One region of the Kitasatospora sp. NPDC034533 genome, then DNA from elsewhere that is predicted to be linked to it. Evidence: riboswitches for the same ligand, from Rfam matches in the RefSeq annotation. Region 1 holds a riboswitch; the other holds the start of a gene.

Region 1 (13,151 bases):
ACGTGACGCCGATGAGTTCCCACCGCCCGCCCCGGCCGCGCTGGACCTGCGGCCCGCCGGAGTCGCCGAAACAGGCCATCGCCCGCGGGACCAGGCTGACGGTGCACAGCCGGGTGGGGCCGGCGTAGCCCGGGTCGCACTCGGATTCGGCCGCCCGGCGGGTGTCGAGCTGCTGGAGGTGGTCGGGGAACCGCAGACCGTCGAGCTCGGCGGTGTCGACGACGGTGCCGAAACCGAGCAGCCGGGTCGGGGTGCCGGGGGCGCCGGGCCGCTCGGCGACGGGAACGGGCCGCTCCTTGACCGGCCGGTCCAGCCGGATCAGCGCGACGTCGTTCAGGTTGGGTCCGGCGCCCGCTCCCTGCCGGTAGCCGGGGTGGGTGAAGGTGCCGGCGATGGCGCGGACGGTGCCGCCGGACTTGCGCTCGGAGCTGCCGACCCGGACGGTGCCGGCGGGCGTGACCAGCTCCGGGTCGACGCAGTGGGCCGCCGTCAGCACCCATTGGCGGTCGATCAGCGAGGCGCCGCACACGCCGTCGTCCAGGCCCGGGGCCGACACCGGGACGGAGGCCATGAAGGGGTAGCGCTGTGTGGCGTCCGTCCCGTTGACGATCGCCCCGGCACTGCCGACCGTCGCGGCGGTGAGTCCCGCGGCGATCACGGAGACGGCCGCGACGCGGGCCGCGCGACGTCGTACGGGGTTCCGACTGAACATCAGAAATCCTCCTTGGAACCGGAGTTTCCGGATGTCTTCAGCCTTTCTCTCCAAGATCCACTGGGCCATCCGGGCAGCGGGTGCGAGGACGGTGGGGATATCCCCCGGGCCGCGGGAGGGGGCCTTCGCACCGCTCGCCGGTGCTACGCGCGGTCAGTCGCCCGAGCGCCGGAGCAGATAGGTGTCCATGATCCAGCCCTTGCGCTCGCGGGCCCGCTCGCGCAGCTCGCGGATCCGCGGGGCGGTCTCGGCGAGCGGCCCGGAGACCAGCACCTCGTCCGGGGTGCCGAGGTAGGCGCCGTAGTGGATGTCCAGCCCCTCGGGATCGATCCCGGCGAAGGCGGCCCGGCCGTCGAGCATCACCACCACGTCGTCCACCCCCTCGGGGAACCCCTCGGCCAGGCGGCGCCCGGTGGTGATCTGCACCGGGCGGCCGACCCTGGTCAGCGTGGTGCGGTGCCGGGCGGCGAGCGCGGAGACGCTGCTGATGCCCGGGATCACCTCGTACGCGAACGGCGCCCCGCCGCGGGCCGACACGTCCTCCACCACCGCGATGACGCTGTCGTAGAGGGCCGGGTCGCCCCAGACCAGGAACGCGCCGCGCTCGTCCGGGCCGAGGTGCTCGGCGACCAGCCGCTCGACGAGGTCGGCGCGGCGGGCGCGCCAGTCGTCCACGGCGGTCGCGTACGCGGGGGCGGTGCGGTCGCGCTCCGCGTCTGGGACCTCGACCACGCGGTGCCCCGGCCGGCCGTGGTCGGCCAGCATCCGGCGGCGCAGCCGGACCAGGTCCTGCCGCTCCTTGCTCTTGTCGAGGACGAAGAAGACGTCGGTGCGGCCGAGCGCCTTGACCGCTTGCAGGGTGAGGTGGTCGGGGTCGCCCGCGCCGATGCCGATGACGAAGATGTGCCGCATGGGGGACATTCTGCCGTCCGCCCCCGCCTGCGGGCCCGGGGGTCGTGCGTGGACCGACCGAAGGGGTGGGCGGTGGCCGTGAGCTGCGCGGATGGACGTAAGCTGGCGGGGCAGCTGGTTCGCCCCGCCCGCCAGGCGGGGCGTCGTCACGAGGCAACCCGGTGGGAGTCCGGGACCGCCCCGCAGCGGCGAGCGGGAACGACCGCCGCCCTGTGCACCGGCCCGGCAACGGCAACGGCGCCGGGGCGCGGCGGCCGCTAGGGGCCCGTCCCGGTTCGGCCGGGAGGGCGTGCCCACGGGTCCGAAGACCTGCCGCTGCCCGCGTGCCGTGGTGGCCCGCGGTCCCACCACGTCCCCGGGTGCGGGCTGATGGTGCGGGTGAGTCCGTGTACGGACGACTGCCCGCTCCTCGGCGTGCCCGGGGTGTTCGACTTCACGAAGGAGGGTTCCGTGCAGCGGAACGCCGACCACGATTCCCACGGCGCCATGACGGGCGGGCCGTCGCTGTGACCAGTCCCTCCGTGCTCTCCCGCACCCCGGCCGACTCGGCCGTCACCCTCGCCCACATCATGAGCGACCACGACACCAACCTCTACGGGACGGTGCACGGCGGCGTGATGATGAAGCTGATCGACGACGCGGCGGCCGCCGCCGCGGGCCGGCACGCCGGCGTCCCCGCCGTCACCGTCTCGGTGCGGGAGATGTCGTTCCTGGCGCCCGTCAAGGCGGGGGACCTCCTCACCGTCCGCGCCCGGGTCGGCCGCGCCGGGCGCACCTCGATGGACGTGTCGGTGGTGGTGACCTCGGAGCGCTGGAACCTCGCCGGGCCCGTCACCAGGGTGGCGACGGCGCAGCTGGTCTTCGTGGCGGTCGACTCGGAGGGCAAGCCCCACCCCGTACCGGAGCTGACCCCGGAGGGCGGGGCCGAGTAGCCGATCGCGGCTCCGGTGTCCCACTATGCGGGCGCCGTTTCGAGATTTCCGCTCCGGCGGCGGCGTTCTGCCCCTAAGCTGGCGGCGCAGCTGGTTCGCCCCGTCCGCCAGGCGGGGCGTCGCAAGAGGGAACCCGGTGACGCCATTCGACTGGCCAGTCCGGGACTGCCCCGCAGCGGTGAGTGGGAACGACCGCCGTCATACGCACTGGGCCCGGGACGGGTCTGGGAAGCGACGGCCAGTAGGTGTCCGCCCTCCACGGGCGGACGTGCCCGCGAGTCCGAAGACCTGCCACTGCCCGTGCGCGACCGTTCGCGTGCGGCCATCCGGTGACCTCGTGGGCGGGTCGGCGACCATACCAGGCGGAGCCGCGCACGGGCGCGGGTTGTCCGCCCGGTCCGTCCTCCCTTCGCGTCCTCGTGCCGTCACCGGGTACTTGAGGATTCAGGCTCGCGAAGGAGAGTCCCTTGACATCTAAGTCCGCAGCCGCGGAGTCCGTGGCCACCGCGTACGGCTACCCCCGGCAGGGCCGCGACCGGGAACTGAAGAGGGCGATCGAGGGGTACTGGAAGGGCGCGGTCACGGCCGGGGCACTGCTGGCCACCGCCGCCGAACTGCGCCGGACGAACTGGGCGCAGCTCGCCGAGGCCGGAGTGGCGGAGGTGCCGACCGGCGACTTCTCCCTCTACGACCACGTGCTGGACACCACCGTGGCGCTCGGCGCGATCCCGGCGCGGCACCGGGAGGCCGTCGACGCCGACCCGCTGGACGGTTACTTCGCGATGGCGCGTGGCAACCAGGACGTCGCACCGCTGGAGATGACCAAGTGGTTCGACACCAACTACCACTACCTGGTGCCGGAGTTGGGACCGGACACGGTGTTCGTCGCGAACCCGGCCAAGGCGGTCGGCGAGCTCAGGGAGGCCCTCGCGCTCGGCCACGCCGCCCGGCCGGTGCTGCTCGGCCCGGTGACCTACCTGCTGCTGGCCAAGCCCGCCCCCGGCGTGGCGGCCGACTTCCAGCCGATCACCCTGCTGGACCGGCTGCTGCCGGTCTACGCGGAACTGCTCGCCGCACTGCAGGAGGCCGGTGCCGAGTGGACGCAGCTGGACGAGCCCGCGCTGGTGCAGGACCGCACCCCGGCCGAGCTGAACGGTGCCGCCCGCGCCTACCGTGAGCTGGGCGCCCTCACCGAGCGGCCGAAACTGCTGGTCGCGAGCTACTTCGACCGGCTCGGCGACGCCCTGCCCGTCCTCGCCAAGGCCCCGGTCGAAGGCCTGGCGCTGGACTTCACCGGACCCGCCGCCGCGAACCTGGAGGACCTCGCCGCCGTGGGCGGGCTGCCCGGCAAGCGGCTGGTGGCGGGGGTGGTCGACGGGCGCAACGTCTGGATCAACGACCTGGAGAAGTCCCTCGCGACCCTGGCCACCCTGCTGGGCCTCGCCGGCACCGTCGACGTGGCGCCGTCCTGCTCGCTGCTGCACGTGCCGATCGACGCCGCCGCCGAGCGCGACGTCGACCCGCAGATCGCGCGCTGGCTGGCCTTCGCCAGGCAGAAGGCCCGGGAGGCCGCACTGCTCGCCCGCGCCCTGCGCGAGGGCACCGGCACCGTCACGGCCGAACTCGCCGCCAACCGCGCCGACCTCGCGTCCCGCGCCAACTCCCCGATCACCCGCGACCCGGCGGTGCGCGCCCGGGCCGCCGCCGTGGGTGCCCAGGACACCCGCCGCGCCCAGCCGTACGCGCGGCGGGCCGAGGCCCAGCACGCCCGGCTCGGCCTGCCGCTGCTGCCGACCACCACCATCGGATCCTTCCCGCAGACCACCGAACTGCGCGCCGCCCGCGCCGACTTGAACGCCGGGAGGATCGACGAGGCGGCCTACCGGGAGCGGATGGAGGCCGAGGTCCGCGAGGTCATCGCCTACCAGGAGAAGACCGGCCTGGACGTCCTGGTGCACGGCGAGCCCGAACGCAACGACATGGTCCAGTACTTCGCCGAGCAGCTCACCGGCTACCTGGCCACCCGGCACGGCTGGGTGCAGTCCTACGGCACCCGCTACGTGCGCCCGCCGGTCCTCGCCGGGGACGTCTCCCGCCCGCGCCCGATGACCACCGAGTGGTTCCGCTTCGCCCAGGGCCTGACCGGCCGCCCGGTCAAGGGCATGCTGACCGGCCCGGTCACCATGCTCGCCTGGTCCTTCGTCCGCGACGACCAGCCGCTCGCCGACACCGCCCGGCAGGTGGCGCTGGCCCTGCGCGACGAGGTCACCGACCTGGAGGCGGCGGGCGCGGCCGTGATCCAGGTGGACGAGCCGGCGCTGCGCGAGACCCTCCCGCTGCGCGCCGCCGCCCGCCCGGCGTACCTGGACTGGGCCACCGAGGCCTTCCGGCTGGCCACCTCGGGCGTGCGCGCGGACACCCAGATCCACACCCACATGTGCTACGCCGAGTTCGGCGCCGTCATGACGGCGATCGACGAACTCGACGCCGACGTCATCTCCCTGGAGGCGACCCGCTCGCACATGGAGGTCGCCGGTGAGCTGGCCGAGGCCGGCTACCCGCGCGAGGTGGGCCCCGGCGTCTGGGACATCCACTCCCCGCGCGTGCCCGGCACCGAGGAGGTGGTCTCGCTGCTGCGCGCGGGCCTGGCCGCGATCCCGGCGGAGCGGCTCTGGGTCAACCCGGACTGCGGACTGAAGACCCGCGGCTGGCCGGAGACCCGGGCCTCGCTGGACAGCCTGGTCGGCGCGGCCCGGGCGCTGCGCGAGGAGCTGGCCGGCTGACGGAGGCCGGCTGACGGGAGCGGGGCGGGCGCGGCGGGATCACGGCGCGCCCGCCCCGGCGACCCGCGCTCCCGGTGGGTGGGTGACGAGGCCGGGGCGGGACGACGACCGGGCACCGCCCGTGGCCCGCCACGGAATCCCGCCATCCGCCCGCCGCGAACCTGCGAATCGTGGGAGCCAGCCCGGGTGATACCTTCGCAACCGCCGTCCGGAGCGGTCGGCACCGCAGGCGAGCCGGAAGGAACCCGAGCGCACCATGGGCCGCCCGGCCGGACGAAAGCCCCACGCCCACGCCGAGCCGCGTCGGGTGCGCCACACGCACCGCCCGGTCCACGCCCAGGGCGTCGCGCCGGGCGAACCACGGGCGGACGGCGTACAGCGAGCGGGCCCGGCCGTCGGCGGGGAGTGGCCGGAGGCCGATCCGGACCGGCGCACCGGGGCGCCGTACCCGGTGGAGGGGGAGTGGTCGTGAACGAGGTCGGGGTGCGGGTCGGGCGGGCCGCGCGGACGGAGGACGGCGCCTGCCGCCACCTGCTGGTGTGGCGGGCCGGGCCCGGCTGGCGGATGGTGAGCAGCGCGGTGCTCGGCGGCGGGCTCGGGGAGCGCGCCTGGGTGCTCAACGCCCAGGTGCGCCCGGGCTACTCGGGGCTGGACCCGGCCGCGCACCTGGCCGAACTGGCCGCCGCGCAGGGGCTGGTGGGCCCGGGCGTGGGGCTGATGACGGCGGCCGAGGTGGACGACTGCACCCGGGCCGAGGACGGCGGCGTCACCGCGCTGGTCACCGCCGGGATCGGGGTCGCGCTCTGGGCGGCCGACCCCGTCGCGCAGGCGGTCGCGTACCGGCCCGGGACGATCAACACCCTGGCCGTGGTACCGGCCGCCATCGAGGACGCCGGCCTGGTCAACCTGCTCGCCACCGCGACCGAGGCCAAGGTCCAGGCGCTGCTGGACGCCGGCTACGACTGCTCGGGCACCCCGTCCGACGCGGTCTGCGTGGCCGTCCGCGCCGCCTCCCCGGGCGTCCCCGCAGACCCGTTCGGCGGCCCGCGCTCGGTCTGGGGCTCCCGGCTGGCCCGCGCCGTCTACCGGGCCGTGCGCGAGGGCGCCGAACTCGACCGCGTGCGCCGGGCCGAGGGGCCGCCGCAGGAGCACCCGGCGACGGTGGCGGGCTGTCGCGTCGCGGACGTGCGCGGGGCGCTGCCCGACGCCGCGGCCCGGGTGGTCACGGGCTGACCCAGCCGGCCGTCGGACCCCGCACGGCCGAGCCGTCGAGGTCCTTGAGCTTGGTCCCGGGCGAAGCCCCGGACAGCCGTCCGGGGGCCGCTCGCCAGGGAGTGGGGCGGCACGGGCGGCATCCGGCCGTCCGCACCAGGAGGCCCGGTGAACACCCCCGGCGCCGTGCCCCACCCCGACGGCAGCGCGCATCAGGCGCCGTCGTCGGTCCGGTGCACGAGGCGGGGACGGTGGCGGCCGGGTTCCAGGGTGGGCAGGTTCAGGTGCTCCAGGTCGTGCGGCGGCGGTGCCGTGAGCGGCCAGGTCGAGGGGACCTCGGCCGCGGCGGAGGCGGCGGCGGGCGCGTCCGTCAGCCGCATCCGCTGCCTCAGCCGGCCGTAGAAGTCGATCGGCCCCAGGCGCACCGCCCGCAGCCGGGTCGGTGCCGCGTAGACGCCGACCCAGTCGCCGGGCTCCAGGACGCCGCGGAGCTGGCCGTCCACGCTGACCGCCGCCGGGCCCGAGTGCGGCAGCAGCCGCATGGCGATCGGCTCGTCCGGTGCGGCCAGGACGGAGCGCCTGAAGACCATGTGCGCCGCGACGGGGGTGAAGACGAGGACCTCCGCCCGGGGCGAGACCACCGGCCCGCCCGCGGCGAAGCTGTAGGCGGTCGATCCGGTCGGCGTCGCCACCAGTAGCGCGTCGCCGGCGTAGGAGGCGAGCAGCCTCCCCGCGAAGTAGACCGCCGCGGCGACCCTGCCGTCCCGGGAGAACTTCTCCACCACCACCTCGTTCAGCCCGAGCACGTCCAGGGCCACCCCCCAGCCGCCCCCGGCCTCGCAGCCGGAACGCACCTGCGGCGCGGGCAGCGGCGGGCGGCGGGCGTACGGCGACGGCGGACCGGACTCCTCGGGAAGCCGGAGCGGACGGGAGGCGCGCATCGTCACCAGCATCCGTTCCTCGACGCTGACGCGGGACTCCCGGACGGCCTCCAGGGCCTGGAGCACGTCGTGCGCGGGCACCTCGGTGAGGAAGCCGACGTGCCCGAAGTCGATGCCCAGCAGCAGGGCGCCGTGCGGCGCCGCCAGCCGCGCGCCGCGCAGGAAGGTCCCGTCGCCGCCCAGCGCGACGATGAGGTCCGGGTCCCCGGCCGCGGCCATCTCCTCCCGGGCGCCGCGCCGTGGCCCGTCCGCGTTCCACACGTCGATCTCGGTGCACCGGACGCGGTGGTCGTCGCACCAGGAACGCACCGAACGGGAGGCCCGCACGGCTTCGGGGCGCCCCTTGTGGACGACGAGACCGACGCGCTCGACCGCCATGGCGTGTCCTCCTCGGCAAGGGGTGGGGTCCCCTCCAGGATGCGCTCCGGCCGTGAGGCCCGGCGACTCGCCGGGTGCCTCCCGGCCGGGCCTCCGAGCACGCCGCCCGGAAACGCCCGGGTGGGCCAACCCCCCGCGCGGCCCCGGTCCCCGGTGGCGATCCTGGATCCGGCAGCCCACGGCGCACCGAGCCGACCGGCCCGAGTGGCCCGCGCCACCGACTCGCGGGCGAGGTTCCAGGCCACGGGCCCGCCCGGTCCCCGAGACCGCCAGGCTCCCGAGACCGCCGGACCCCCGGGCCCGTCGGCGACGCGGGCCCGTCAGCGACGCGGGCCCGCCGGAGACCGGGCCGGCCCGATCCCCGAGACCGCCGCGGGCCCCGGTCCTTCCGGAGGCCCGAGTCGGCCGGAACCCCCCGAGAGAGGAAGCAGCCGCCATGGAGGCATCCGCACAGATCGGCGTGACGGGGCTGGCGGTGATGGGCCGCAACCTGGCCCGGAACTTCGCCCGCAACGGCTACACGGTCGCCGTGCACAACCGCACCCCGGGGCGCACCAGGGCGCTGATCGAGGAGTTCGGTCACGAGGGCTCGTTCGTCCCCACGGAGTCGCCGCAGGACTTCGTGGCCGCGCTGGAGCGGCCACGCCGGCTGCTGATCATGGTGAAGGCCGGCTCGGCCACCGACGAGGTGATCGAGGAGTTCGCCGCGCTGCTGGAGCCGGGCGACATGATCATCGACGGCGGCAACGCGCACTTCGCCGACACCCGCCGCCGCGAGCGGGCGCTGCGCGAACGCGGCATCCACTTCGTCGGCAGCGGCGTCTCCGGCGGGGAGGAGGGCGCGCTGAACGGGCCGTCGATCATGCCCGGCGGCTCCGCCGAGTCCTACCGCGTCCTCGGCCCGATGCTGGAGAGGATCAGCGCCCACGTCGACGGCGAGCCCTGCTGCACCCACATCGGCACCGACGGGGCCGGCCACTTCGTGAAGATGGTGCACAACGGCATCGAGTACGCCGACATGCAGCTCATCGCCGAGGCCTACCACCTCCTGCGGCAGATCGGCGGCTACGGCCCCGCCGAGATCGCCGAGATCTTCCGCCACTGGAACAAGGGACGCCTCGACTCCTACCTGATCGAGATCACGTCCGAGGTCCTCGCCCACACCGACGCCGCCACCGGCGGGCCCTTCGTGGACGTCGTCCGGGACGCCGCGGAGCAGAAGGGCACCGGGCGCTGGACCGTGCAGACCGCCCTCGACCTCGGCTCCCCGGTCACCGCCATCGCCCAGGCCACCTTCGCCCGGGTGTCCTCCGCCCGGACCGAACTGCGCGAGGCCTACCGGCCGCTGTCCGGCGGCACGCCGCAGGAGCTGCGCCCGCACGAGGCCGAGCGCTTCACCCGGGACGTCGAGCAGGCCCTCTACGCCTCGAAGGTCGTCGCCTACGACCAGGGCTGGACGATGATCCGCGACGCCGCGGCCGAGTACGGCTGGGACATCGACCTGGGAGCGGTGGCGAAGATCTGGCGCGGCGGCTGCATCATCCGCGCGGCCTTCCTGGACCGGATCCGCGCGGCCCACGCCGCCGATCCCGGCCTGGTCAGCCTGCTCGCCGAGGAGCGGTTCGCGACCGAGATCACCGACGCCCAGGCGGCCTGGCGCACCGTGGTCGCGAGCGCGGTCCAGCACGGCATCCCCGTCCCGGCGTTCTCCGCCGCGCTGGCCTCCTACGACACCCTGCGCAGCGAACGCCTGCCCGCCGCGCTGATCCAGGGCCAGCGCGACTTCTTCGGCGCGCACACCTACCACCGCACCGACCGAGAGGGCACTTACCACACGCGCTGGGCCGAGCCCGGCCGCCCCGAGGTCCGCACGGACACCGGCGCCGCGTAGGCCCCGGAAGAGAGGCCACGCGGCACCGGTGGCGGTGCTCCGACGCATCCGCCCCTCCGAGCGTGGAGGCGGGGCGGGCGCCGGCGGCGGTCAGCGGCCGAGCGCGTCGGCGAGCTGCTCCTTGTTCATCTTCGAGCGGCCGTGGATGTTGCGCTGCTTGGCCTCGTTGTAGAGCTGCTCCCTGGTCGGCCCCTGGGCTCCGGAGTGGGAGCGCAGTCCGCCGCGCCGGGAGGAGGACATGTCGTGGGTCGAGGAGCGGCTGGCGGTCTTCGACTCGCCGTGCCGGGCCCGTTCCTTGTTCACGGTGCGGGCGGCGATCTCCTTGGCCCGCTTCTCGCTCTCGCCGCGGTCCAGGGCGCTGTCCTTGATGTGCTCGTACTGGCGTTCGCGCTTCTTGCTCGAACCGGCGGGCATGGCTTCCTCCTCGATCTCGTCCGGTGGGGACGTACGGGCGCCTACCCCGATCGCGGGCTTCGATCCGTCTGGCTGCCGGTATCGCGTGGGTCACCGGTCTCGTGGATCACGTGGATCACCGGGGCCGCCGCGCTCGACGTGCTCGCCGCCCGGGGCGTGGACCCCCGTTTCACGGCGCGGGGCCAGGGCAGTCGCGCGGTGTCCCGCCGGCACCCGGTCGGTGCCGGACCCGTCCGAGGAAGAGGAAGGTGTGGGAACCATGGGCCACGGTGGAAACGTGATCGCGGAACTGACGGCCGATCACCGCGAGGTGGAGGAACTGTTCGACAGGATCCAGGCGCTGCCCCCGGGCGACGAGCGGCGCCGGAAGGTCGTGGACGAGTTCACGATCGAGCTGGTGCGGCACTCGGTGGCCGAGGAGGAGTACCTCTACCCGGCGGTGCGCGAGCACGTCCCCGGTGGCGGGGCGCTGGCGGACAAGGAGGTCGCCGACCACGCCGCGGTCGAACGGCTCCTCAAGGAACTGGAGGGCATGGAGGCCACCGACGCCCGGTTCGACCGGCTGGTCGAGCAGGTGGTGTCCGAGGTCAAGCAGCACGTGGCCGACGAGGAGCGGAACCTGTTCCCCGCGCTGGCCGGTGCCTGCTCCGCGGCGGACCTGGATTCCCTCGGGGACAAGGTGCGCACGGCGAAGAAGCTGGCGCCGACCCGCCCGCACCCGTCGGCTCCGGACACTCCGCCGGCGAACAAGCTCCTCGCGCCCGGTGCGGGGCTGGTCGACCGGGCGCGCGACTTCGTCACGGGGCGTGGCAGGTCCTGACCCCCGGGAGGCCCGGGGCGGCCACCCCGGTCCTCCCGGGGCGGCCGCCCGTTTCCCGTCGCGGCCGCAGGGCAGACGCGCGGGCATGGACCAGTCCCAGGCACCTGTGCTGGAGGCCCTCGCGGCCTTCCACGCGAACCCGCTGACCATGTTCAACCCGCCCGGTCACAAGCAGGGGCGGGGCACCGATCCCCGCGTCCTCGCGACCTTGGGCGTGGACGTCTTCCGTTCGGACGTGCTCGCCACCGGCGGCCTCGACGACCGCCTTGACTCCCGCGGCATCCTCCAGCACGCCCAGGAGCTGATGGCCGAGGCCGTCGGCGCCGACCACACCTTCTTCTCCACCTGCGGCAGCTCCCTCTCCGTGAAGGCCGCGATGCTCGCCGTGGCGGGCCCCCACGAGAAGCTGGTGGTCGGCCGGGACGTCCACAAGTCCGTCGTCGCCGGGCTCATCCTCGCGGGCATCCGCCCCGTCTGGGTCGATCCGCAGTGGGATCCGGACCTGCACCTGGCCCACCCGCCCCCCGCCGGGGCCGTCCGCGCCGCCCTGAGGCAGCACCCGGACGCCCGCGGCGCGCTGATCACCTCACCGACGCCGTACGGGACCTGCGCGGACCTGGCGTCGATCGTCGAGGCGTGCCACGAGCACGGCAAGCCCCTGATCGTGGACGAGGCCTGGGGAGCCCACCTGCCGTTCCACCCCCGGCTGCCGCGCTGGGCGATGGACGCGGGCGCCGACGTGTGCGTCACGTCCGTCCACAAGATGGGCTCGGCCCCGGAACAGAGCTCCGTGTTCCACCTGCGGGGCGACCTCATCGAGCGCTCCCTCCTCGCCCGGCGCGCGGACCTGCTCGACACCACCAGCCCGTCCACCCTGGTCTACGCCGCCCTGGACGGCTGGCGGCGGCAGATGGTGCAGCACGGGCGGACCCTCTACGACCGCGCGCTGGACCTCGCCGACACCGTCTGGCAGCGCATCGACGCCATGGAGGGGCTGCACGTCCACGGCCGCGACGACTTCTGCGGGCCGGGCCGCGCCACCGAACTCGACCCCTTGCAGGTCATCGTCGACCTGTCCGCGCTGGGCACGAGCGGCTACCGCGCCGGCGACTGGCTGCGCTCCCACCACCAGCTCACCCTCCACGTCTGCGACCACCGCCGGATCAGCGCCCAGCTCACCCACGCCGACGACACCACGACCACGGAGCGCCTGCTGCGGGGCCTATCCCAACTCCTCGCGATCGCCGAGGACTTGGCGCCCGCGCCGGGTGTCCACGTGCCCGAGCCCGACCGGTTGCGCCTCGAACAGGTCATGCTGCCCCGCGACGCCTTCTTCGGCCCCGCCGAACAGGTGCCCATCGAGAAGGCCCCGGGGCGGATCGCGGCCGAGATGCTCACTCCCTACCCGCCCGGCATCCCCGCGGCCCTGCCCGGCGAGCGCCTCAACGGCGATGTCGTCGACTACCTGCGCAGCGGCGTCGCGGCGGGCATGTTCGTCCCGGACAGCACCGATCCCGGGCTCGGCTACCTGCGCGTCGCCGTCGAGTCCTGACACCCGGGAGCGACGCGGCCCCGGCGCCGAGAGCCGCCGCCGGGGCCCGCCTGACCGCCGCTCGCGCTCCCGGTCGCCCGGAGCGCGGAACCCGGCCGGTGGACGGCCCGCCGCCCGCCGCCGACGGCCCGCCCCGGCCGTCACGGCGTCAGCGCCGCGCGGGCGCGCTCAGCCGGCTTCGGGCAGGAGGACGTGCAGGACGCCGTCGTCGTCGGTGCGGGTCTCGAAGCGGGGTTGCGGGGCGGTGGCGGGGCCGCCGACGTTCCAGCCGTCGGCGAGGCGGAACAGGCTGCCGTGCCAGGGGCAGCGCACGCACCCGTCGACGATCTCGCCCTCCGTGAGCGGTCCGGCCAGGTGGCTGCACCAGGCCGCCAGGACGTGGACGGTGTCCTCGGACTCGCGGAACACCAGCAGCGGGACGTCGCCGACGTCGCGCCGGGCGGGCCGGCCCAGGGGGAGGTCGGCCAGCGGGCCGATCGGGTGCCAGCCGGGACCGACCAGGTGCGGGACGGGCTCGGTCTTGTTCGTTCCCGCGCCCTGCCGGTAGGCGAGGTGGCCGCCCAGGTAGGCCCCGGCGGTCGCGGCGGCGGCGCCGGTGAAGCCG
Region 2 (11,010 bases), on a different contig from region 1:
TACGGGGCGTCCTGGAGCTCGATGGTGGACTTCTGGTCCAGGATGGCGTCGGGCTGGCCTCCGCACGTGTTGTTCTTGTACAGGTAAGCCTTCTCGTCGGTGCCGTTGTACCACTCTGTCCAGTTGGTGAGGAACTTCCCCGTGGGAGCGGGCGGGAGGGCATGGCATCCCTCGGGGTTCTCCAGGCTGAAGTAGGTCACGTAGTCGCAGCCCCACCAACTACAGCCCTGGACACCGAGCACGAACGAGCCGTTGGCCGCGGTCGGTCCGGCGGAGGCAGGGGCCGGTGCGGCGGAGGCGGGGGCCGGTGCGACGGGTTCGTGAGTGGCGGCCTGTGCCGGGACGGCTGCGCCCAGCAGGGTCAGTGCCACCGTCACCGGGACAGCGGACAGGAGGGAGAGGACACGGCTGCGCATGGGAGGCCTTCCGTTCATACGGCGGTACGGGCGGCGCCCGGTGACCCGCCGGCAGGAGAGCGGCGCCCGGCGTGGGGCCGTTGCCCGGGGACATCCGCTCGGGGGCCTTCACTCGTTCCCGGGACGGGCCCGGCGGTATGCCCGGCAGTACTCGGACGGCTGAGCCCGGTGTGCCGGTACGAGCTCGTCCGCGGTGTCCTCCGGTCCGCCGCGCGGCGCGGGCGTCCCTCTTCAGGAAGCGTCGGTCGATCCGCCGCTGTAACTCGGCCCCCTTCTGCCCGGCTTCCTGTGGTGCTTCGGCCAGCGGCCCCGGACTTTTCCTGGACAAGACTTTCCCACAGGCCTGGTACCGATCAACCACAAGATCGACCAGCGCGAAGCCCTTCTGGGGCGTACCTGTCGAAGGACGCGAAGGTCACCCTCCTGTCCGGAGGGGAGGCCACGGGGTGGCGCCGGCCGGCCCTCGATGAGCCCTGAGGGCCGGCCGGCGCCCGGTGCCGTGCGCGCCTACAGCGCGCCGGTGTCCACCAGCGTCTGGAGACGGCTGACGACCCTGCCCAGGGTTCCGTCCTCCTCGATCCGTTCGAGGTGACCGCCGACGAAGCGGTCGATCCGAAGGTGCGCCGTGGCGATCCGGCGGAGCGTGTCGGCGTCGGCCGCGGCGATGAACGCCGGATCGGAGATTCGGCCGTCCTGGTACGGAGCCCAGTTCTTCCAGTCGAAGCCCTCCTCGACGAGGCCGCGGGCTGCGGCCACCACGGCGAAGTGCTCGACGGGGGCCAGGCCCAGGGGCAGTTGGGCGGGCGCTTCGGCGACCTGCGGCGTGGGGCGGTAGAGCGCGATGATCTCGCGGGCCGCTTCCTGTGTCAGCTCAGGCATTGTCCGAACCTCCGCACCAGTTGGTCAGGATCTCGTGGACGGTGAAGTTCCAGAAGTCCTTCGGCTTCTCCGTGCGGGTGTCCACCTGGTAGGTGAGGTCGCGCGGGAACAGCACCTCCTGCTCGGTGGGGAACTCCGAGTAGTCCCACACCTCCGCGCCCGTCTGGCCGTGGAAGTCGAGCAGGGCGTTCTTGGCGAACTTCTTGGCGATCTCCCGCTCCTTGCTCGTGCTCGTGTACGAGGTGTTGAGGAGCTTCGCACCCACCTGGTGCTTGGCCAGGCGATCCGGCTTCATGTTGTCACCGCGGAAGGTCGCCCCGGTGTGGAGCCTCAGGTTCCGCAGGCCGGAGTCGATGGCCTCGATGAGCGGCAGCAACTGGCGGTACTCCGGGTCGGTCGGCTTCTTCCGGTACAGCACGGAGTTGATGGCTTTGTAGTAGTTGGTCGTGTAGATGCAGACCGCCACGGCCTGCCGATAGGTCACCGAGGGTGGGAGCTTGATGCTGTCGATCTTCGCCTTCGCCTTCTTGACGTACACGTCGTAGTCGGCGGGCAGCTTGAGATCGAACACGTTGTCGTAGTTGTTCTTGATATCGGTGAACGTGGGGGTCAGTCGGTCGCCGACTTCCTCGGGCAGCGCCACGATCTTCACGGTGGACACCTTGGTGGTGTTCGACGAGGCGTAGTGCGCCGCCGCCCAGGTGAGCGCCGACAGCACCTCCTTCGAGTCCGCCTTGCGCACTCCGGTGCACACCAGCGGCGTGGCGACGCGCACCGTTTCGGTGGGATAGAAACAGGCGAGCGCCTGGAAGATCGCCCGGGTCGGGTTCCCGGCGTTGACGTCCCAGTCCTTCGGTTCGAAGACCAGGATCCGCTCGAAGTGGATCCCGAGGGCCGCCACCGGTTTCGAGATCCAGCAGGGCAACAGGGGCCGGTAGTCCTTGGCCTTGTCCTTCGCCAGGGCTTCGACGGAGACGCCCGCCTTGGCGAGCGCGCCCACCAGGCTTCCCTCCGTCGGGGCGTAGTCGTCGGGCCGGCAGGAGACGACGAGGACGTCGACGGCGTCGTCCGACGCCAGTTTCGTCAGGTCCCCCCACAGGAACTGGACTGTGCGCTCGTCCGTGTCGGGATGGTCGACCTTGATACTGTCGATCTTGGTCAGGGGCATGGTTGGTCCACCTTGAACTGTTCGGGGCCCGCCAAGGAGGAAGGCACCTCTCCGGCGGTCGGCGCGTGGCGGTCGTGACAGGTCAGGGGCGGTTCACTCCATGATTGCCTCGCCTGTGGATGTCTGGGACCCGCCCTGGGCGGCATCGCCGCTGCGGGGCGGACATGGGCCGCGATACCGGACATCTCCGGCACAGCACGGGTATGGGCGGGCCCTGGACTTCCACCGTAGGCGCGAAGAGGGACGGGCGGCCAGGGCCGGGCCGCTTCGGTGCGCACGAAGCGGGACCGCGTGCCGGCCGAGGACCCCGGCTGGCACTCACTCGGCGTCACCGGGGTCGATCTGCGGTGCAGTCCGGTCCCGTCACCACCACCGATCCGTGCACGGTGCGGAGTCACCTGACCGACCACTCGAACGGCGTAGCACCGCGGCGTCGGCGGCCGGTGGCGCGCCCGTCATGGAACGGCCGAACGGCCACGAACCGCAAAGGTGTCGTGGGCCTCTCGCGTCTCGGCCGTGAGGACGGGATCCACCGAGTGCTCCGACCGGGAACGTTCGCCGGGTTGGCGGCGCAGGGCCCGAACCGGTCGGCCTGTCTGGACCCCCGATGGGAGGGAGGCCGTCCCCGCCTTCTCAGTCCTGACGACGAGGACTTCGTCGTCCAGACGGCCGCCACCCGACCGTCAGGCTGGGACAGCCCTTCACCCGCTGGGCGATACGCGAACCACTCGCGTCCCTGCGGCGCTTGCGCGGTCCGGTGATCCGCATCGGCCGCGAGGTCCTGCGCTGCCTGCTCGCCCGATGTGGCGTCACCTTTCCGAGCATCAACACCTGGAAGGAAGACCGCTTCCCCGACCGCACGTTGGCGTTCGACGAGTGGGGCGTCCCCCGGTGCCGAGAGGGCACCGCGACCACCCCGGCCGCGCTCAGGGCGATCCGGACCGTGCGCCCGGGCGCGCCCCGGTCCACGTGGTCAAGGAGAACGACGTCCACCCGTGCGTCCCCGCCACCGGCAGGGTCCCCTGACGGACACCTGGCGGAACCGATCCGCCACGAGAACCGCGACCGCCGAGCCGCTCTCCCTGGGAGTGGCTCGGCGGGCGCGTGGCGCGGTCAGCCGTGGGTGAGGCAGCGCCTGAGCTCGTCGAGGTCGTAGAAGTGACTGTTCTTGGCCACCGGCGTGCAGGAGGGCTTGAAGGCGGTTTCCTTCTCGTTGTAGAGCATCCGGACCAGGTGGGTGGCGGGCTTGCCGTCGGTGGGCGTGTTCGCGTACAGGTCCCACTGGATGTTCGCGGCCATCGGGGCGACGTCCGCGCCGCGCCACGGGTTGTTCCGGTAGCTGTACGGCTGTCCGGGCTCGGCGGGTTCGGTGCTGCCGGGCAGGCCCATGAGGGCCGCGAGCGGTTCGATCTCCTCGGCGTGGGTGAAGCGCAGGACCGCGCCGTTGTCGCTGGTGCCGGCGGCCTTGGCCTCGGCCTGGGCGAGGAGGTCGTCGAGGAGGACGCCGGCCATCTTGTAGGTGATCGTGCGGCCGCTGAAGGCGGGGCCCTTCTGGTAGAAGTCCTCCGCGTCGTCGAGGTAGGCGAACCACTGGGCGTCGCGCGGGGCGAGGAACCGGGTGAGATCGACGTTCGGAGCCTCGACGCTCAGGTCGGGAGCCGCGGCGAAGAGCTGGTAGAGCGAACGCGCGAAGGAGACCTGACCGGCGGCGGGCAGCGCCGAGACGAAGGCGGGGCGGAACAGGCGCGAGACGACGCGGTGCGCCGCCTCCGCCGTACGGGGGTCGCCGTCGATCGTGGCCAGGACGGCCGAGAGGTCCGGGTCGGTCTTCAGGTAGGCCTGGTAGTCGGCGTTCTGCGGCTGCTTGTGGAAGTACAGCAGGTTCTTGTCCGTGACGGGGGGCTTGATCAGGCCGGCCAGCGCCGGATCTCCGGCAGCCAGTCCGCCGGTGAAGGCGTCGGCGCTCGCCACGGCGCGCGCGACGCCCGAGGTCTCGACGACGATGGGCTCGTGCTCCGCGGCGATCTTGCCGAACAGCGACGGCAGACGCTGCTCCATGCGCAGGGCGGTCTGCCGGTGCTCCTGGGCGCCGCGCGCGGAGAGGCTGCCGTAGCCGAGGGCCTTGGCGGCGTCGAGGAGTGACTGGACCTGCGGGGCCAGGTCCTCGCCGAGGTCGGTGAGGGCGTCCTGTTGCTGCGCCGTGCGCAGGACGGCGAGCACCGCCTCGCCGTCATCGCCGTCCGACATGGCACGCGAGCCGTGACGGGCGACGTTCTCGGTGAAGACCGGGCTGAAGCCCTTGGGCGGCTTCTGGTACTTGCTCGCCTTCTCCTGCGGCGCGTACGGGGTCTTCGTTCCGTAGAGGCCCTGGTCGGTGTACCGGGCACCGGACCAGTCCCCGGCGGACGCGGTTCCCGCGGTGCAGAGCACACCGGCGGCGAGGGTGACGGCCATGACGGCCGAGAGGGGAGCGGTGCGGTTCAAGGCGGTCCTTCGGGTTCGTTCGTTCCACCGGTCGCGTGTGGCGGAGCGAACAGTCGCACGACCCGGGGAAGTCCCACCGGCGCCGGGCCCTACCCGGGGTGAAGGGGAGCTGAACGGTGACCGCCCGGGCGGTGTCGCCGGACCGCCACCACGGCCGGCGCGCCCGCTGCCCGCGGCCGCGCTGCTTCGCCCCGGCCCGCCGCCGGAACGACGCGCGGCGGGGGCGCCGGGGGCCCGCCCGCACTCGGCGCCGGCGCGTCGGGCCGCCGAGTAGCCCCGGGGGAAGGGCAGGCGGGCCTGAACACGGGGGGACGGGAATGGCCCTGTGCTGCCGCCGGGTTCGAGGCGGATCGGGCGGTCGCGTTCGCGGGTGGACCGCTGCCCGCCGTGGCGGACGGGTCAACAGCCGTGGGGCGCGATGATGCGGCGCGCGGGTAGGCCCTCTGGACTTACTAGGACGTCCAACTATATGGTCGATGACAGGTCCGCGGTGTCAGGGAAGCCGGTGTGAGTCCGGCACGGTCCCGCCACTGTGACCGGGGAGTCCGTCCTCGCAGACGAAGGCCACTGGCAGCCAGCCGGGAAGGCCAGAGGGCGTGCGGTGATCCGGGAGTCAGGATACCGGCCGCGGGTGATCCGTGTTTTCCACGAGGATGGAGACGACACGCATGGCTCCGGGCTGCATCCGTTCCGCTGCTCCTGGTTGTCCCGTGCCGACGGCTGCCGGGGCGCCCATACCCTGACGCTCCGTTCGACCGCCGTCCTGCCCGCACCGAGCGCGCACCACTGTGCGCCCGTCGACGGGCGACGGCCTCCATTCCTCCTCTCCCACCCTTGTCGAGAGAAGGAACCGATGGTCCGCGAACTGACCCACTACGTCGGCGGCAAGCCCGTCGCCGGCGCCTCCGGTCGCTTCGGCGACGTGTACGACCCCAACACCGGCCGGGTGCAGGCCCGGGTGCCGCTGGCGAGTCGGGCCGAGGTCGAGGCGGTGATCGCCGACGCGGCCCAGGCCCAGCCGGCCTGGGCGGCCTGGAACCCGCAGCGGCGGGCGCGGGTGCTGCTGCGCTTCCTCCAGCTGGTCGACCAGGAGAAGGACGAACTGGCCCGACTGCTGTCCTCGGAGCACGGCAAGACCGTGGCCGACGCCCACGGCGACCTCCAGCGCGGCCTGGAGGTGGTGGAGTTCGCCGCCGGGATCCCGCACCTGCTGAAGGGCGAGTTCTCCGACAACGCCGGCACCGGCATCGACGTGTACTCGATGCGCCAGCCGCTGGGCGTGGTCGCCGGCATCACCCCGTTCAACTTCCCGGCGATGATCCCGCTGTGGAAGGCCGCACCGGCGCTGGCCTGCGGGAACGCCTTCGTCCTCAAGCCGTCCGAGCGGTGCCCCTCGGTGCCGCTGCGCCTGGCCGAGCTGTTCCTGGAGGCGGGGCTTCCGCCGGGCGTGTTCAACGTGGTCAACGGCGGCAAGGAGGCCGTGGACACCCTGCTGGAGGACCCGCGGGTACAGGCGGTCGGCTTCGTCGGGTCGACGCCGATCGCGCAGTACGTGTACGCCACCGCCGCCGCGCACGGGAAGCGGGCGCAGTGCTTCGGCGGCGCGAAGAACCACCTGATCGTGATGCCGGACGCCGACCTCGACCAGGCGGCGGACGCGCTGGTCGGCGCCGGGTACGGCTCGGCCGGCGAGCGCTGCATGGCGATCTCGGTGGCCGTCCCGGTGGGGGAGGCGACCGCGGACGCCCTGGTGGCCAAGCTGGTCGAGCGGATCGCCTCGCTGAAGGTCGGGCGCTCGGACGACGCGGCGGCGGACTTCGGCCCACTGGTCGGTGCCGACGCGCTCGCCCGGGTTCGCGGCCACCTGGACGCCGGGGTGGCGGAGGGGGCCGAACTCGTCGTGGACGGGCGTGGCTTCCGTCTTGAGGGCCACGAGGACGGCTACTTCCTCGGCGCCTCCCTGTTCGACCGGGTGACGCCGGACATGCGGATCTACCGGGAGGAGATCTTCGGCCCCGTCCTCACGGTCGTGCGTGCCGCCGACTACGAGGAGGCGCTGCGGCTGCCCAGCGAGCACGAGTTCGGCAACGGCGTGGCCATCTACACCCGGGACGGCGACACCGCCCGGGACTTCGCCCGCCGGGTGAACACCGGCATGGTCGGGGTCAACGTCCCGATCCCGGTGCCGATCGCCTACCACACCTTCGGCGGCTGGAAGCGCTCCGCCTTCGGCGACCTCAACCAGCACGGGCCGGACGCGATCCGCTTCTACACCCGCACCCGCACCGTCACCTCGCGCTGGCCCTCCGGGGTCAAGGAGGGCGCGAGCTTCACCATGCCGACGATGGGATGAGCGCCATGCACGACCTCACCGACGACCAGCGCGCCATCGCGGAGACGACCCTGGCCTTCGCCCGTGAGCACCTCGCCCCGAACGCCGTCGCGTGGGACCAGGCCAGGCACTTCCCGGTGGACGTGCTGCGCAAGGCCGCCGACGTCGGCCTCGCGGGCGTGTACGTGCGCGAGGGCTCGGGCGGATCCGGACTCACCCGCGCCGACGGGGTGGCCGTCTTCGAGGCCCTGGCGACGGGCTGCCCCTCCATCGCCGCCTACCTGTCCATCCACAACATGGTCGCCTGGATGGTCGACCGGTACGGCAGTCGGGCCCAGCGCTCCCGGTGGCTGCCCGGGCTGTGCTCGGCCGAGCACCTGGGCAGCTACTGCCTGACCGAGCCGGGCGCGGGCTCGGATGCCGCCGCGCTGGCCACCCGGGCCCGCCGGGACGGGGAGCACTGGGTGCTGGACGGCGTCAAGCAGTTCATCTCCGGCGCTGGTGCGGCCCGGGTCTACGTGGTGATGGCGCGCACCGGCGGGCCCGGGGCGAGCGGGATCTCCGCGTTCGTCGTCGAACGGGACGACGCCGGCGTCTCGTTCGGGCCGAACGAGAAGAAGATGGGCTGGAACGCCCAGCCCACCCGCCAGGTGCTGCTGGACGGCGTCCGGCTGCCCGCCGACCGGCTCCTCGGGGCCGAGGGCGAGGGCTTCCGGATCGCCATGAACGGGCTCAACGGCGGCCGGCTCGGCATCGCCGCCTGCTCGCTCGGCGGCGCCCAGGAGGCGCTGGAGCGCGCCACCCGCCACCTGGCGGACCGAGAGGCCTTCGGCACCCGCCTCCTGCACGCCCAGGCGCTGCAGTTCCGGCTCGCCGACATGGCGACGGGGTTGGAGGCGGCCCGCTCGCTGCTGTGGCGGGCGGCGGCCGCGCTGGACCGGGGTGACCCGCGGGCGCCGCAGCTGTGCGCGATGGCCAAACGCCTCGCCACCGACACCGGCTTCGAGGTCGCCAACGCCGCGCTGCAACTCCACGGCGGCTACGGCTACCTGGCCGAGTACGGAATCGAGAAGACCGTCCGCGACCTGCGGGTGCACCAGATCCTTGAAGGGACCAACGAGATCATGCGCGTCATCGTCGCCCGCGGCCTGACCGGAGCCGCGTGATGGCCGAGCACACCGCCGACGAGGTCCTCGTCCAGCGCGAGGGCAGGGCGGGCCTGATCGTCCTCAACCGCCCCACGGCCCTGAACGCCCTCACCCACGGCATGGTCCGCGCGATCGCCGAGGCGCTGGACGCCTGGGAGGCCGACGACCGGGTGGAAACCGTCGTGGTCAGCGGCGCGGGGGAGCGGGCGTTCTGCGCGGGCGGCGACATCGTCGCCATCCACCGCGCCGCCACCGGCGGCGACCCGGGCGCCGTCGAGGAGTTCTGGCGCGACGAGTACCGCCTCAACGCCCGGATCGCCCGCTACCCCAAGCCCTACGTCGCCGTGATGAACGGGATCGTGATGGGCGGCGGGGTCGGCGTCTCCGCCCACGGCAGCGTCCGGATCGTCACCGAGACCACCCGCATCGCCATGCCGGAGGCCGGCATCGGCTTCGTCCCGGACGTGGGCGGCACCTACCTGCTCGCCCTGGCGCCGGGCGAGCTGGGCACCCACCTCGCCCTGACCGCCGGGGCCGTCGGGGCCGGTGACGCGCTGCTGTGCGGTCTCGCCGACCACTTCGTCCCCGCCGAGCGGCTGCCCGCCCTGCTCGACGACCTGGCCGAGCTGCCCGTACACGGCGCCCTCGAACGGCACGTCCGGCCCGCGCCGCCCGGCGTGCTGGACGCACGGCGGACGTGGATCGACGCCTGCTACGCGGCCGGCACCGTCGAGGAGATCCTCGACCGGCTCGACAGCAGCAGCGAAGCCGAGGCCAAGGAGGCGGCCGACCGGATCGCCGCCAACTCCCCGACCGCCGTGAAGGCCACGCTGGCGGCCCTGCGCCGGGCCCGGGCCCTCGGACCGCTGGAGGCCGTGCTCGACCAGGAGTACCGCACCTCCTGCGCGGCCCTGGCCACGCCGGACCTCGCCGAGGGCATCCGGGCCCAGGTGATCGACAAGGACCGCAAGCCGCAGTGGAGCCCGTCGACGCTGGACGCCGTCGAACCCGCCGCCGTGGCCCGCTACTTCGCCCCGCTCGGCGAGCGCGAACTCGGCCTCGCCGCCACCACACCCCTGGAGCGCTGGTGACCCACACCGTCGGATTCGTCGGACTCGGCAACATGGGCGGTCCGATGGCCGCGAACCTCGTCAAGGCCGGCCACCGGGTGTTCGGCTACGACCTCGCGGCCCCGGCCCGGGACCAGGCCGCGGCACAGGGAGTGACGATCGCGCGCTCGGCGGCCGAGGCCGTCGGCGAGGCGGACGTGGTGCTGACCATGCTGCCGGCCGGGCGCCATGTCCTCGACGTCTACGCCGAGTTGACCGAGGCGGCAGCCGGAGCACTGTTCGTCGACTGCTCCACCATCGCGGTCGGGGACGCCCGGGCGGCCGCCGACCTCGCCCGGGTCGCCGGGCACCGCGCCGTCGACGCCCCCGTCTCCGGAGGCGTGGCCGGCGCCGAAGGGGCAAGCCTGACCTTCATGGTCGGTGCCGAGGACGCCGACTTCGCCGAGGCCGAGCCGGTGCTCGCGGCGATGGGCAAGCAGGTCGTCCATTGCGGGGCTACTGGTGCCGGGCAGGCCGCGAAGATCTGCAACAACATGATCCTCGGCGTCTCCATGATCGCGGTCAGCGAGGCCTTCGTCCTCGGGGAGCGCCTCGGACTCAGTCACCAGGCCCTGTTCGACGTCGCCTCCGCAGCCTCCGGGCAGTGCTGGGCGCTGACCAGCAACTGCCCGGTGCCCGGTCCGGTTCCGACCAGCCCGGCCAACCGCGGCTACGCGGCCGGGTTCGCGGCGGCCCTGATGGCCAAGGACCTCGGGCTGGCCGCCGACGCCGCTGCCGCCTCCGCCGCACCCGTCGAACTGGGCCGGCGGGCAGCCGAGTTGTTCGCCGCGTTCGCCCGGGGCGAGGCCGCAGGCCTGGACTTCTCGGCCATCATCACCACTCTCCGGGAGGAGACCGCATGACGTACGACACGATCCTGGTCGAGCGCAAGGGCCGGGTCGGGGTGATCACGCTCGACCGCCCGAAGGCGCTCAACGCGCTGAACAGCCGGCTGATGAACGAGGTCGTCGCGGCGGCCACGGAGTTCGACCGTGACCCGGAGATCGGCGCGCTGGTGGTCACCGGCTCGGAGAAGGCCTTCGCGGCCGGCGCCGACATCAAGGAGATGCAGTCCCTCGACTTCGTCGACGCCTACCTCGGCGACTGGTTCGCAGCCTGGGACCGCTTCGCCGCCCTGCGCAAGCCGGTCGTCGCGGCCGTCGCCGGCTACGCGCTCGGCGGTGGCTGCGAGCTGGCGATGCTGTGCGACATCCTGCTGGCGGCGGACACCGCGAAGTTCGGGCAGCCGGAGATCAAGCTCGGGGTGATCCCCGGCATCGGCGGCTCGCAGCGGCTGACCCGGGCGGTCGGCAAGGCGAAGGCCATGGAGCTGTGCCTGACCGGGCGGATGATGGGCGCCGAGGAGGCCGAGCGGGCCGGGCTGGTCTCCCGGATCGTCCCGGCGGACCAGCTGCTGTCCGAGGCGCTGGCCACCGCCGAGACGGTCGCGGCGATGTCCACCCCGGCGGCGATC

Evidence for each region. Region 1 has a riboswitch for cobalamin ahead of metE (5-methyltetrahydropteroyltriglutamate--homocysteine S-methyltransferase). Riboswitches for the same ligand answer to the same signal wherever they lie in the genome.
Region 2: it holds a riboswitch for cobalamin, as region 1 does, so the genes downstream of both, ACZ55U_RS28450 (CoA-acylating methylmalonate-semialdehyde dehydrogenase) here and metE (5-methyltetrahydropteroyltriglutamate--homocysteine S-methyltransferase) in region 1, are expected to answer to the same signal.

What each region holds. Positions count from the first base shown of each region.
Region 1 is NZ_JBVITE010000103.1:652-13,802, forward strand. It holds gene ACZ55U_RS37145 (S1 family peptidase) at 1-712, opposite strand, end outside; gene cobF (precorrin-6A synthase (deacetylating)) at 866-1,624, opposite strand; gene ACZ55U_RS37155 (acyl-CoA thioesterase) at 2,131-2,556, shown strand; cobalamin riboswitch at 2,648-2,850, shown strand; gene metE (5-methyltetrahydropteroyltriglutamate--homocysteine S-methyltransferase) at 3,024-5,339, shown strand; gene ACZ55U_RS37165 (adenosylcobinamide amidohydrolase) at 5,808-6,572, shown strand; gene ACZ55U_RS37170 (NAD(+)/NADH kinase) at 6,764-7,870, opposite strand; gene gndA (NADP-dependent phosphogluconate dehydrogenase) at 8,307-9,761, shown strand; gene ACZ55U_RS37180 (plasmid stabilization protein) at 9,852-10,175, opposite strand; gene ACZ55U_RS37185 (hemerythrin domain-containing protein) at 10,435-10,995, shown strand; gene ACZ55U_RS37190 (aminotransferase class I/II-fold pyridoxal phosphate-dependent enzyme) at 11,081-12,547, shown strand; gene ACZ55U_RS37195 (Rieske (2Fe-2S) protein) at 12,716-13,151, opposite strand, start outside.
Region 2 is NZ_JBVITE010000050.1:55,161-66,170, reverse strand. It holds gene ACZ55U_RS28470 (hypothetical protein) at 1-416, opposite strand, end outside; gene ACZ55U_RS28465 (DUF6508 domain-containing protein) at 924-1,295, opposite strand; gene ACZ55U_RS28460 (ADP-ribosyltransferase) at 1,288-2,463, opposite strand; gene ACZ55U_RS28455 (histidine-type phosphatase) at 3,577-4,947, opposite strand; cobalamin riboswitch at 5,419-5,591, shown strand; gene ACZ55U_RS28450 (CoA-acylating methylmalonate-semialdehyde dehydrogenase) at 5,801-7,300, shown strand; gene ACZ55U_RS28445 (acyl-CoA dehydrogenase family protein) at 7,297-8,445, shown strand; gene ACZ55U_RS28440 (enoyl-CoA hydratase/isomerase family protein) at 8,445-9,518, shown strand; gene mmsB (3-hydroxyisobutyrate dehydrogenase) at 9,515-10,399, shown strand; gene ACZ55U_RS28430 (enoyl-CoA hydratase) at 10,396-11,010, shown strand, end outside.